2 regions of the Akkermansia sp. RCC_12PD genome follow, and region 2 is predicted to be linked to the other one. Evidence: riboswitches for the same ligand, from Rfam matches in the RefSeq annotation. Region 2 holds a riboswitch; the other holds the start of a gene.

Region 1 (4,966 bases), 1.3 Mb from region 2:
TGAAAGACGGTTCCGCCGGTGTAGCAGCACTGGAGTTCGTCCTGGAGCTGGAGTGCCCGGAACAAGTCGCTCGTATGGCCCACGGGGAGCTGGGAACTGTTGGTGTAATAGCGCTGGCCCACGGGGCCCGCCTGGATGATGTCCGGGTAGCGTTTCTGGTCCTCCCGGGCGAAGCGGTGCGTGGTGCCTTCCGCGGGCGTGGCTTCCAGGTTGTAGAGGTTGCCCGTTTCCTCCTGGTATTCCTGCATGCGGAGGCGGATGAACTCCAGGATTTCTTCCGCGAACTTTCTGCCTTCTTCCGTGGTGATATCCATGGTGTCATTGGAGAAGTTGCGCAGCAGTTCGTTCATGCCGTTGACGCCGATGGTGGAAAAGTGGTTGCGGAAGGTGGGCAGGTAGCGCCTGGTGTAGGGGTACAGGCCGCGGTCATACATTTCCTGAACGAAAGCACGCTTTTTTTCCAGGCAGGATTTGGCCAGGTCCAGCAGTTCCCCCAGCCGTGCGAACAGAGCTTCCCGGTTCTGTTTGAAAAGGTAGCCCAGGCGCGCCAGGTTGATGGTCACCACTCCGATGGAACCGGTCATTTCCGCGGAGCCGAACAGGCCGCCGCCGCGCTTGAGCAGTTCCCGCAGGTCCAGCTGGAGGCGGCAGCACATGGAACGCACGGCGTCCGGCTTGTAGGCCCGTTCGTCAGGCACGCGTTCCCCGTTTTCATTGACAGTGTACTGGCTGCCGATGAAGTTCTGGAAGTAGGAGGAGCCTATCTTGGCAGCATTTTCAAACAGGAGCGGGACGTTTTCCCCTTCCCAGTCGAAGTCTTCCGTGATGTTGACCGTGGGAATGGGGAACGTGAAGGGCTGCCCCGTGCTGTCGCCTTCCGTGAGCACTTCATAGAAGGCCTTGTTGATCAGGTTCATTTCCTTCTGGAAGTGCTTGTAGGTCAATTCAGTCAGACTGTTCACCCCGCGTTCCTTCGCTAGGAGGAGCAGGGCGGGGTCTTCCACTCCTTCAAACAGGTGTTCTCCGCCACTGAAAGGGGCCTGGTCCTGAAGGTCGCGCGGAACAGTCCAGTCGATCGTTACGTTGGTGAAGGGGGACTGCCCCCAGCGGGAAGGTACATTCAGGTTGTACACGAAGCTGCGGATGTCCTTCTTGATGCGGGTGAAGTCCGCCTGGTCCTTGAAAACGTAAGGGGCCAGGAAAGTATCAAAGGAGCTGAACGCCTGGGCTCCGGCCCATTCGCTCTGCAGAATGCCCAGGAAATTGGCCATCTGGCCCAGGGCTTCCCGGAAGTGGCGGGGAGGCCGGCTGTTTACGCGGCTGCGCACGCCGTTGAACCCTTCATTCAGAAGGTTGCGCAGGCTCCAGCCCGCGCAGTAGCCCGTCAGGCAGTCCAGGTCGTGAATGTGGTAGTCCCCTTCCCGATGGGCGGTGCCTTCCCGTGCGGAATAGACTTGGTCCAGCCAATAGTTGGCGATCACCTTGCCAGCGGTGTTGTTGATCAGCCCGGCATTGGAATATGTGGTGTTGGAGTTGGCGGCGATGCGCCAGTCGCTCTGGCCGATGTATTCCTCCACCGTCAGCTTGCAGTCCACATACGTATTGCCGGAATACAGGCCGGCAATCTGTTCGCGCTGCATCTTGTGCAGGAAGCGGTAGGTGATGAAAGCCTTGGCGGTTTCAAAATATCCGCAGCGGAACAGAGCCCGTTCAATCAGGTCCTGGATTTCCTCCACGGTTGCGTTGTCCTGGTGGCCCAGCTTGGCCTCCACCTCTTCATAAATGGCGCGGTTGTAAACAGTGCCGGAACTGTGGAACGCCTTTTTAATGGCTTCCTCGATCTTGTAGCCCTGATATGGTTCCTTCTTTCCGGAACGTTTGATGATGCTTGTCGCCATGGTGATGTCTCGCTTGAAAGGATGATGACCGCTCATCCGCGAGCCTGGCACAAGCCTGGAAAATCATAAGCAGGGGAAGCCGCGTGCAGCCCGTCTGGAAAGCGGTACACGAGGAAACCTGTGCGTATGTTCATCCTGTCCGCGGGATGGGAGATACGGCAGCATCAGGTCGTCTTCTGGCTCCCGGTGCGACATGTGATGGAGACTTCCCGATTAACTGGCAATCAGTGTCCGGTCCATCGTCTACCGGTTACAGCGGCGCGTCCGCGACGGATTTTCACCGTCTTCCGTTACCTGCGCTGAAATGCAATGAACCATAGAACATATAGGGCTGCAAGGAAAATGTGCAAATAATGTATTAAATATTTTTATTATACAACATATTGTATAATATTGGAAGCGGATGATTGAAAATACGGCATCCGCCTTCGTCATGACACCATATGTGCCCGGAAGGGCTTCCCTGAGGACGGCATGAGAAAATGGATCAAAAATTACGGGTTCTTTGTTTTACTTTTGTCTTGCCTGATCCGTCCGGGTTATGCATATCAACTGATTGGACGGCGCCATCAAACTTCTGCGTTTATCATTCAAACGCTATCATTAAAGGGGTAAAACGATTCTGCGGGATTATTTCATATAATTCCGAAAAATGATTAAGGAAGAAATTTTAAAACTGGTTTGTTTGTATATATGAGTATGCAAGGATTTTCTTTCTCATTCAACAGGCTGCAACAAAGCATACTGGTTCTGTTTCTGTTCTTTTTGTCCGTATTCAGAGTTGCTTCCGGCGCTCCTGCGGACTGGAAGGAAAAAACCATCAAGGAAAATCTTGAACTTGTAGCAGCCTGGCAGATAGCCCATCCTGTCAAGCGTTCCCATTTGCATTGGACCTATGGGGCATTTTATTCCGGCCTGATGCAGTATGCCCTGGCCAATCCGCAGAGCATGAAGCTTCAAACCGTGAGGACGGTCGGGGAAGGCAGCCAATGGGGCATTCTGAAACGGCCTTACCATGCGGATGACCATGCGATCGGCCATGCCTGGATGGAAATGGCCATGGAGGATGAAAACCCCGCCGCCGCCGAAAAGATCCGGGCCGTTCTGGATAAGGTGATGGCCCGGCCCTCTTCCGCTTCCCTTGAATTCCAGACGCCCGGATGCCAGGACCGCTGGTGCTGGTCGGACGCCCTGTTCATGGCGCCCCCCGTATTCGCGAAGCTGGCGGCCTATACCGGGGACCGCCGGTATCTGGAGTTCATGGACCGGGAATACAAGGCCGCATACGATTATTTGTTCGATAAGAAGGAAGGCCTGTTTTACCGGGATTCCCGCTACTTCACCATTCCGGCGGCCAACGGGAAAAAGATGTTCTGGAGCCGCGGAAACGGCTGGGTAATTGCCGGACTGCCGATGATTCTGCAGGACATGCCGCAGGACTGGCCCACACGTCACTTTTACGTGGACCTGCTCAAGCGCATGGCGGCGGCATTGAAGAAATGCCAGTCTCCCGACGGCTCCTGGCACGCCAGCCTGATGGACCCCGCCGAACCGCCCTTGAAGGAAATGAGCGGCACCCTTTTTATCATGTACGGGATGATGTGGGGCGTGAACCAGGGTTATCTGGATGAAAAGGAATATTTGCCCGTTATCCGGAAGGCATGGCAGGCGGCCTGCGGCGCCGTGAATGCGGAGGGAGCGCTGGGCTGGGTGCAGCCGATCGCGGACAAGCCGGGTCATTATTCCGGGAATGATACGGAAGTGTACGGTTCCGGAGCCTATCTGCTGGCCGGCTGCGAACTGCGCAAATGGGTGATTCGTCAAGATCATCCGCGTCGGAAAACCGTTTCCGTCACCAATCCCTTGAATGTTTTCCGACCCCGGGAAACGGTGTCCGTTCCGTGGAATCCCGGAAAAGGGCGGGATTCTTCCCGGCTGCGCGTGTTTGATGTGCGCAACGGCTGCGTGATCGTTCACCAGCTGGCGGATACCGACGGAGACGGCAGGATGGACACCCTGCTGTTCCAGAGCAATTTCCGCGCGGGAGCGTCCCGCGATTTCTGGATTCTGGAGAATTCCTCCCTGGATGCCGCTCCTGTGGAAGGGGTGTGCTTCAGTCGTCATGTGCCGGAGCGGCTGGACGATTTTGCGTGGGAAAACGACCGTACGGCCCACCGTATTTACGGTCCGGCAGTTTCCAGGCCTGCGCCGGAGGGGGAGGGGCTTGTTTCCAGCGGAACGGACGTATGGAGCAAGAAGGCAGGGGTGCCTGTAATTAATGAATTTTACAAGAAGGGAGATTATCACCGTGACCACGGCAACGGACTGGACATGTACAATGTGGGGCCCGGACGCGGATGCGGCGGCATTGCCGTATTCAGAGACGGGAAAGCCCATGTTTCCGGCAACTGGGCCAAGGTACGGACCCTGTACAACGGACCTGTTCAGACCGCTTTTGAAGTAAGTTACGCGCCGTGGAACGTGGGAGGAGGAATGAAGGCTGTCGAGACCAGGAAGGTGACTCTGGATGCCGGAAGCCATTTCACAAGGGTAAGAAGTTCCGTGACTCTGAACGGGGGCAATTCTTCGGAAATCCGAGTCGGTGCTGGCCTGGATACCGGGAAGAAAAGGAACAGTTATGAAGTTGTCACGGCGGACCGTGAAGCCGGAATCATGGCCGCATGGAGCAGGCCCAAGGAGGATAACGGCTGTTTCGGAACCGCTGTTATGGTGCCGTGGGCGCCGGATGGCGCCGCGGAGGATGGAGAGGGATGCTCCTACTGGACCCGCTCCATGAAGAGCGGGAATTCCTTTGACTGGTACATGGGGGCGGTATGGAGCAAGGCTTCTCCCGTCAAGTCCGCTGAACAATGGGAAAAAGAGGTGCGCCGCGTCCGCGATTGCATCCGGACTCCGCTCCAGGTAAAAGTGCGTTGAGTTCCGGCGGGCGCCGTTTTATCGCAGAATGTCGTGGTTTCCTTCACAGGCTGGCTGCCGTGGCCGTTGCGAACGGCTGCCAGTCCGCCAGCACTTCCGGCTGGATGGGAACGGCGGTTTCTTTTGCCTGC
Region 2 (4,966 bases):
CGGTGTTGGCCATCTGGCGGGTTTCGTAACTGCCGATGGAATCGCGCTTGGGCATCGTGAACGTGTAATTGGCGTAATAGCCGCTGTTCCAGGCATCCTTGAACTGTCCCTTGAAGGCGACTTCCACACCGTAGGAGGTGGCATGGGAATAATTCGCGTACGTGGTGTAGGAATCCGGCCAGGTACCTACGGACCTAGTGCCGATTTCATCATTGATGCGGGTCCAGAACCCCGTCACGGAAGCGTAATGGTTGTCCGCCAGGCGCTGTTCCACGCCCAGGTCGCCGCCCAGGGACTTGGAAATGTCCAGATCGGGATTGCCTACGTAGCCGTAATTGGCGGCATACTGCTCAAAATACGTGGGAGCCCGGAAGCCGGAACCCACGGAACCGAAAATGCGGGTGGGGGAATCCTTGCCCGTCACCTTCCAGGAATTGGAATAGCGCCAGGTGAAATGGTTGTTCCACACGGAATCATGCTCCAGACGCAATGCCACGCTGGCGTCAAAATTGTCCGTGGGGGCCCACATCTGTTCCGCGAAAAACGCCAGCGTGCTTTGCCATTCGTCCTTGGACACGTAATTGTTTTCGCTCGTGTAGGCGGATCGGTCCCAAGCCATCCCGGCGATCGTCGTCCACTGCTTGTTCCAGGTGAGTGCATTGCGCCATTCCGTCTGGAAACGGCGGTTCCGCATCACGTTGGGCTGGAAGTCGTATTCCGGCGTGTGGGTGGAATAATTCATGTTGTAATGTCCCACCATGAAGCTGGTGGACCACAACTTGCTGAGTTCCGCATCCACGCGGCCGGTGATCAGGTTGCTGCGGTTTTTGTCTTCCGTATTGTACAGGTGGGAGTCCGGCACGGCGGGCCACTGATTGTAATCCACATACGGAGTGGGATATTCAAAATAGGAGTCCAGGCGTCGGTAGGTAAAGCTGAGCTTCACCTTGTCGTTGACGTCATAACCCAGGCGCAAAGCTTCCTGCCACTGGCGGAAATCGTTCATGCCCGTCCTGTTGTCATAAATGGAATCATAAATCGTGGGATCGTTTTCCGTGGTTTCAAAACCCACGCCCACAAAGTAGGACAATTTCTTGATCTTGCCGGAAGACGTCACGTAGCTGTTGAACGTTCCAAAGGAACCGGCCTCCGCAAAAATTCTCGTCACCGGGTCGCCTTCCCCTTCCGGCGTATCCATGGCAACTACGCCGCCAATGGCTCCGGAACCGAACACGGCGCCCTGGGCGCCCTTCACCACTTCCACATTGCCCACCGTAAAGAGATTGGTGATGCCCAGCAGCTTGTTGCCGGACATGTTGACATCGCTGATGCGCATGCCGTCAACCATCGTCAGGGTGTAGGTATCCTTGTTCATTCCGCGGATGACGGTGTTGCTCACGGAACCGCGCTGCCAGGTGCCGCCGCCGTCCAGCGTGAACACGCCGGGCGTCTGGGAAAGAGCTCCCGTCAGAGTTTCAATTCCTTCTTTCTGGAATTCTTCCGGATTGATCACGGAAACGGAAACGCCGGAACGGTTGTACGGCACGCCCACGAAGTGGGACGCCATGGTCAGTTCAGGCATGACCTGCATGGTTTCCGTCCTGGCGACGGGCTTGGCGTCTTCCTTGTTGACGGATTCTGCAAGAGAGGACTGGCCCGCAAACGCGGCAAGGCCAACGGCAATAGCGCCCATCTGAAGGGCTTTCTTGGTATAAAGCATGGTTGTAACGCCTTACGTCCGGTAACTCGCCGGACAGTTTGGACAACCCCCTGAGGCTGGTTTTCTGGCTTGCAGGATATTCTGCTTACAGTGGCGGTACCGCTCCGGATTTGCACCGGTATTCCCCATCTATTTCCTGCCCGGCTACGGGCGTCCCTGAGGTCTGTAGCCCTTCCCATAAGGGCTCATGGGATGGATGAAATACCAAAGCCCCCACCATGACAAGACAAAAAAAATTTTCTTTGAACATTTCGTCACTGGATGGATTTTCCCGGAATCTTGCCTCTTCTGGCCGGCCTGCCTCCTCCGTAAGACGTTTCTTCCAGGGAAGCCCGGAAGACAAAAAATTAATAATTGATTATAAATAACTTATTTTCCAAATCAAATATAAAGAAAAGGAATTCCAGCGGCTAAAAAACTTTTACGTTCCACTGATGAAAAAACAGGAGCATCTTTTGGGCGGCCACATCTTCCATCATTTTTTCCGCCCCATCTCTGCCCGGAATGGAAATCTCCAGTCCCGCTGCTCAATCCCTTCCGGAACACGGAGGAGCATTTCTCTCTGTTCCGCGCATGGACAAACGGACAATTTCCCATTCCCTTTTTACCCGGCAAACCCAGAAAGCCTCCGGAACCGCACCGCCATTTTTGTCTTGTCATTGCATTCCCCGCCGGAACATGATGTGCCCATGATCCGCCCTCCGTCCCCTTTTCAACATCCCGGGCGCATCTTTATCTTCAACGGGGCTTCCAGTTCCGGCAAAACCAGCCTGTGCAAGGCACTGCTGTCCCTGCTTCCTGCCGGCTCCGTCCTCCTTTCCGTGGATGATTTCCTGGATGCCAACGGAATGGGCGGCATGCATCTGATCCACGCCGTCCGCAAGACAGGACCGGAACTCGTCCGGTCTTTTCATGAAACCGTATTCCGGGCCTCCCTGCACGCGCCCTTCGTTCTGGTGGACCATGTGATCGGAGAATCTCCGGACTGGACGGAGGAACTCCGGAGCCAATGCGGGGGAGCGAAACTGCTCCTTGTGAAAGTCGCCTGCGACGTGGAAGAACTGGTCCGCCGGGAACATGCCCGCACGGACCGGAAAGCGGATGTCTTCCACGTCCTGCGGCAGCACACGTCCATTCATGAAGGGCTCTTTTACGACCTGGAGATAGACACCACCCGTCTTTCCCCGCAGCAGGCGGCGGCCCTGCTGGTTCCACACGCAGGCCATACAGCTTTAACAACAACGGCATGAACGACTTTTCACACGGAGGAAACCTGAAATCCCTGGCGGCGGATGCCCGGCGCCCCGAACGCGACATTCTGGACTTCAGCGTCAACCTGAGACCGGAAGGCCCCCCGGAATTCATCACGTCCGCCCTGTGGCGCGCCATGAACGGCGTCACGCCCTACCCTTCTCCGGACATGCAGGAACTGAGAGAAAAAGCCGCCTTGCACTACGGTCTGCTTCCGGAATGCTTCGTCTTCGGAAACGGGGCCAACGAGCTGATTCATGCCCTTCCCCGCGCCCTGAACCTGAAACGTGCCGTCATTCCGGAACCTGCCTTTTCCGAATACAGGCTGGCCTGCCTGTGCCACGGAGTGGAAATTGACTCCGTTCCTTCCGGAGAGAAAACGTCTTTTACTCCCTCTCTGGCCGCTCTGGCGGAACGCGCCGGAACAAATCATGAAGGGGAAGAACAGGAAACTGCCGTCTTCCTGGCCAATCCCTGCAATCCGTCCGGCGGCCTGCTGGATAAAAAGGAGCTGTTTCAGACAATAAAAGAAAACCCCGGAACCGTCTGGATTCTGGACGAATCATTCATTGACTATACAGGAGGGAAAGAATCCCTCCTTCCTGACGCGGCAACCCTTCCCAACCTCGTTATTCTGCGCTCCCTGACCAAATTCTACGGCATGGCGGGCGTCCGCTGCGGTTTTGCCGTAAGCTGCGCCCTTCTGGCGGAACGGCTGCGGAAAAATCTTCCCGCGTGGAATGTGAATGTCTTCGCAGCGGCGGCGGTGCGGGCCATCCTGAAACAGCCCTCTTCCTGGGCGGAACAGGAACGCACTCTGAACCGGGCGCGCCGGGAAGACCTGTTCCGCAGATTGTCCGCGCTGCCGGGAGCTGCCGTTCTGCCTTCCTGCGCCAACTTCCTTCTCTTCCGCCTTTCCGGCGCTCCTTCCGGCCTGGCTCCCCTGCTGCTGAAAAAACACGGCATTGCCGTCAGGGACTGCTCCAATTATCCGGGCCTGGAAACGGGCGGCTGGTTCCGCGCCGGAGTCCGGACTCCGGAAGAACACGAACTTCTGGAACGGGCGCTTCGCGTGGAACTGGACAAACATGCTCCCGCCATCCTGCGCAGGCCCCCCAAGCCGGCGCTGATGATTCAGGGCACCTGTTCCGATGCGGGCAAAAGCGTGCTGACGGCGGCCCTCTGCCGCATCTTCCATCAGGACGGCTTCAGCGTGGCCCCCTTCAAGGCGCAGAACATGGCCCTCAACTCCGGCGTGACCGCGCTGGGAGAGGAAATGGGCCGCGCCCAGATGGTCCAGGCCCAGGCCTGCCGGATAGACCCGGACGCCCGGATGAACCCCATCCTGCTCAAACCCCACTCCAACACGGGTTCCCAGGTCATCGTGATGGGAAAGGCGGTAGGGCACATGGAAGCCGGGGAATACTTCACGGCCAAGCGCCGGTTCTGGCCGGACGTCCGCGCCGCCTACGACTCCCTCTCGGACGAATACGACCTGGTCTGCCTGGAAGGGGCCGGAAGTCCGGGGGAAATCAACCTGAAATCCGCGGACGTGGTCAACATGAACATGGCCCGCTACGCCCGCGCTAAAGTCCTGCTCATCGGGGACATTGACCGGGGCGGCGTGTACGCCTCCTTCCTGGGCACGTGGATGACCTTCTCCCCGTGGGAAAGGGAATTGCTGGCGGGATTCGTGGTCAACAAATTCCGGGGGGATTCCTCCCTGCTTGCCCCGGCGCACCGTTACACGCAGGAACACACGGGAAAGCCCGTGCTGGGAGTCATTCCCATGATACGGAACATCAACATTCCGGAAGAGGACCGGGCAGTCCTCCCCTTTGAATACGATGAAAGCTCCAAACACCCGGACTCGCTGGACGTAGCCGTCGTGATGCCCGCGCACGTCTCCAACTTCACGGACTTCGCCCCGCTGGCGGCGGAACCGGACGTGCGGCTGCGGCAGGTAAGGACCGGGGACGAGTGGGGCCAGCCGGA

The links. Region 2 has a riboswitch for cobalamin ahead of V3C20_RS00260 (TonB-dependent receptor). Riboswitches for the same ligand answer to the same signal wherever they lie in the genome.
Region 1: it holds a riboswitch for cobalamin, as region 2 does, so the genes downstream of both, V3C20_RS05505 (ribonucleoside triphosphate reductase) here and V3C20_RS00260 (TonB-dependent receptor) in region 2, are expected to answer to the same signal.

The regions. Positions count from the first base shown of each region.
Region 1 is NZ_CP143889.1:1,323,315-1,328,280, forward strand. It holds gene V3C20_RS05505 (ribonucleoside triphosphate reductase) at 1-1,898, opposite strand, end outside; cobalamin riboswitch at 2,048-2,232, opposite strand; gene V3C20_RS05510 (glycoside hydrolase family 88 protein) at 2,664-4,835, shown strand; gene V3C20_RS05515 (phosphoethanolamine transferase) at 4,879-4,966, opposite strand, start outside.
Region 2 is NZ_CP143889.1:71,895-76,860, forward strand. It holds gene V3C20_RS00260 (TonB-dependent receptor) at 1-1,720, opposite strand, end outside; cobalamin riboswitch at 1,757-1,893, opposite strand; gene V3C20_RS00265 (hypothetical protein) at 2,410-2,970, shown strand; gene V3C20_RS00270 (cobyric acid synthase) at 2,967-4,966, shown strand, end outside.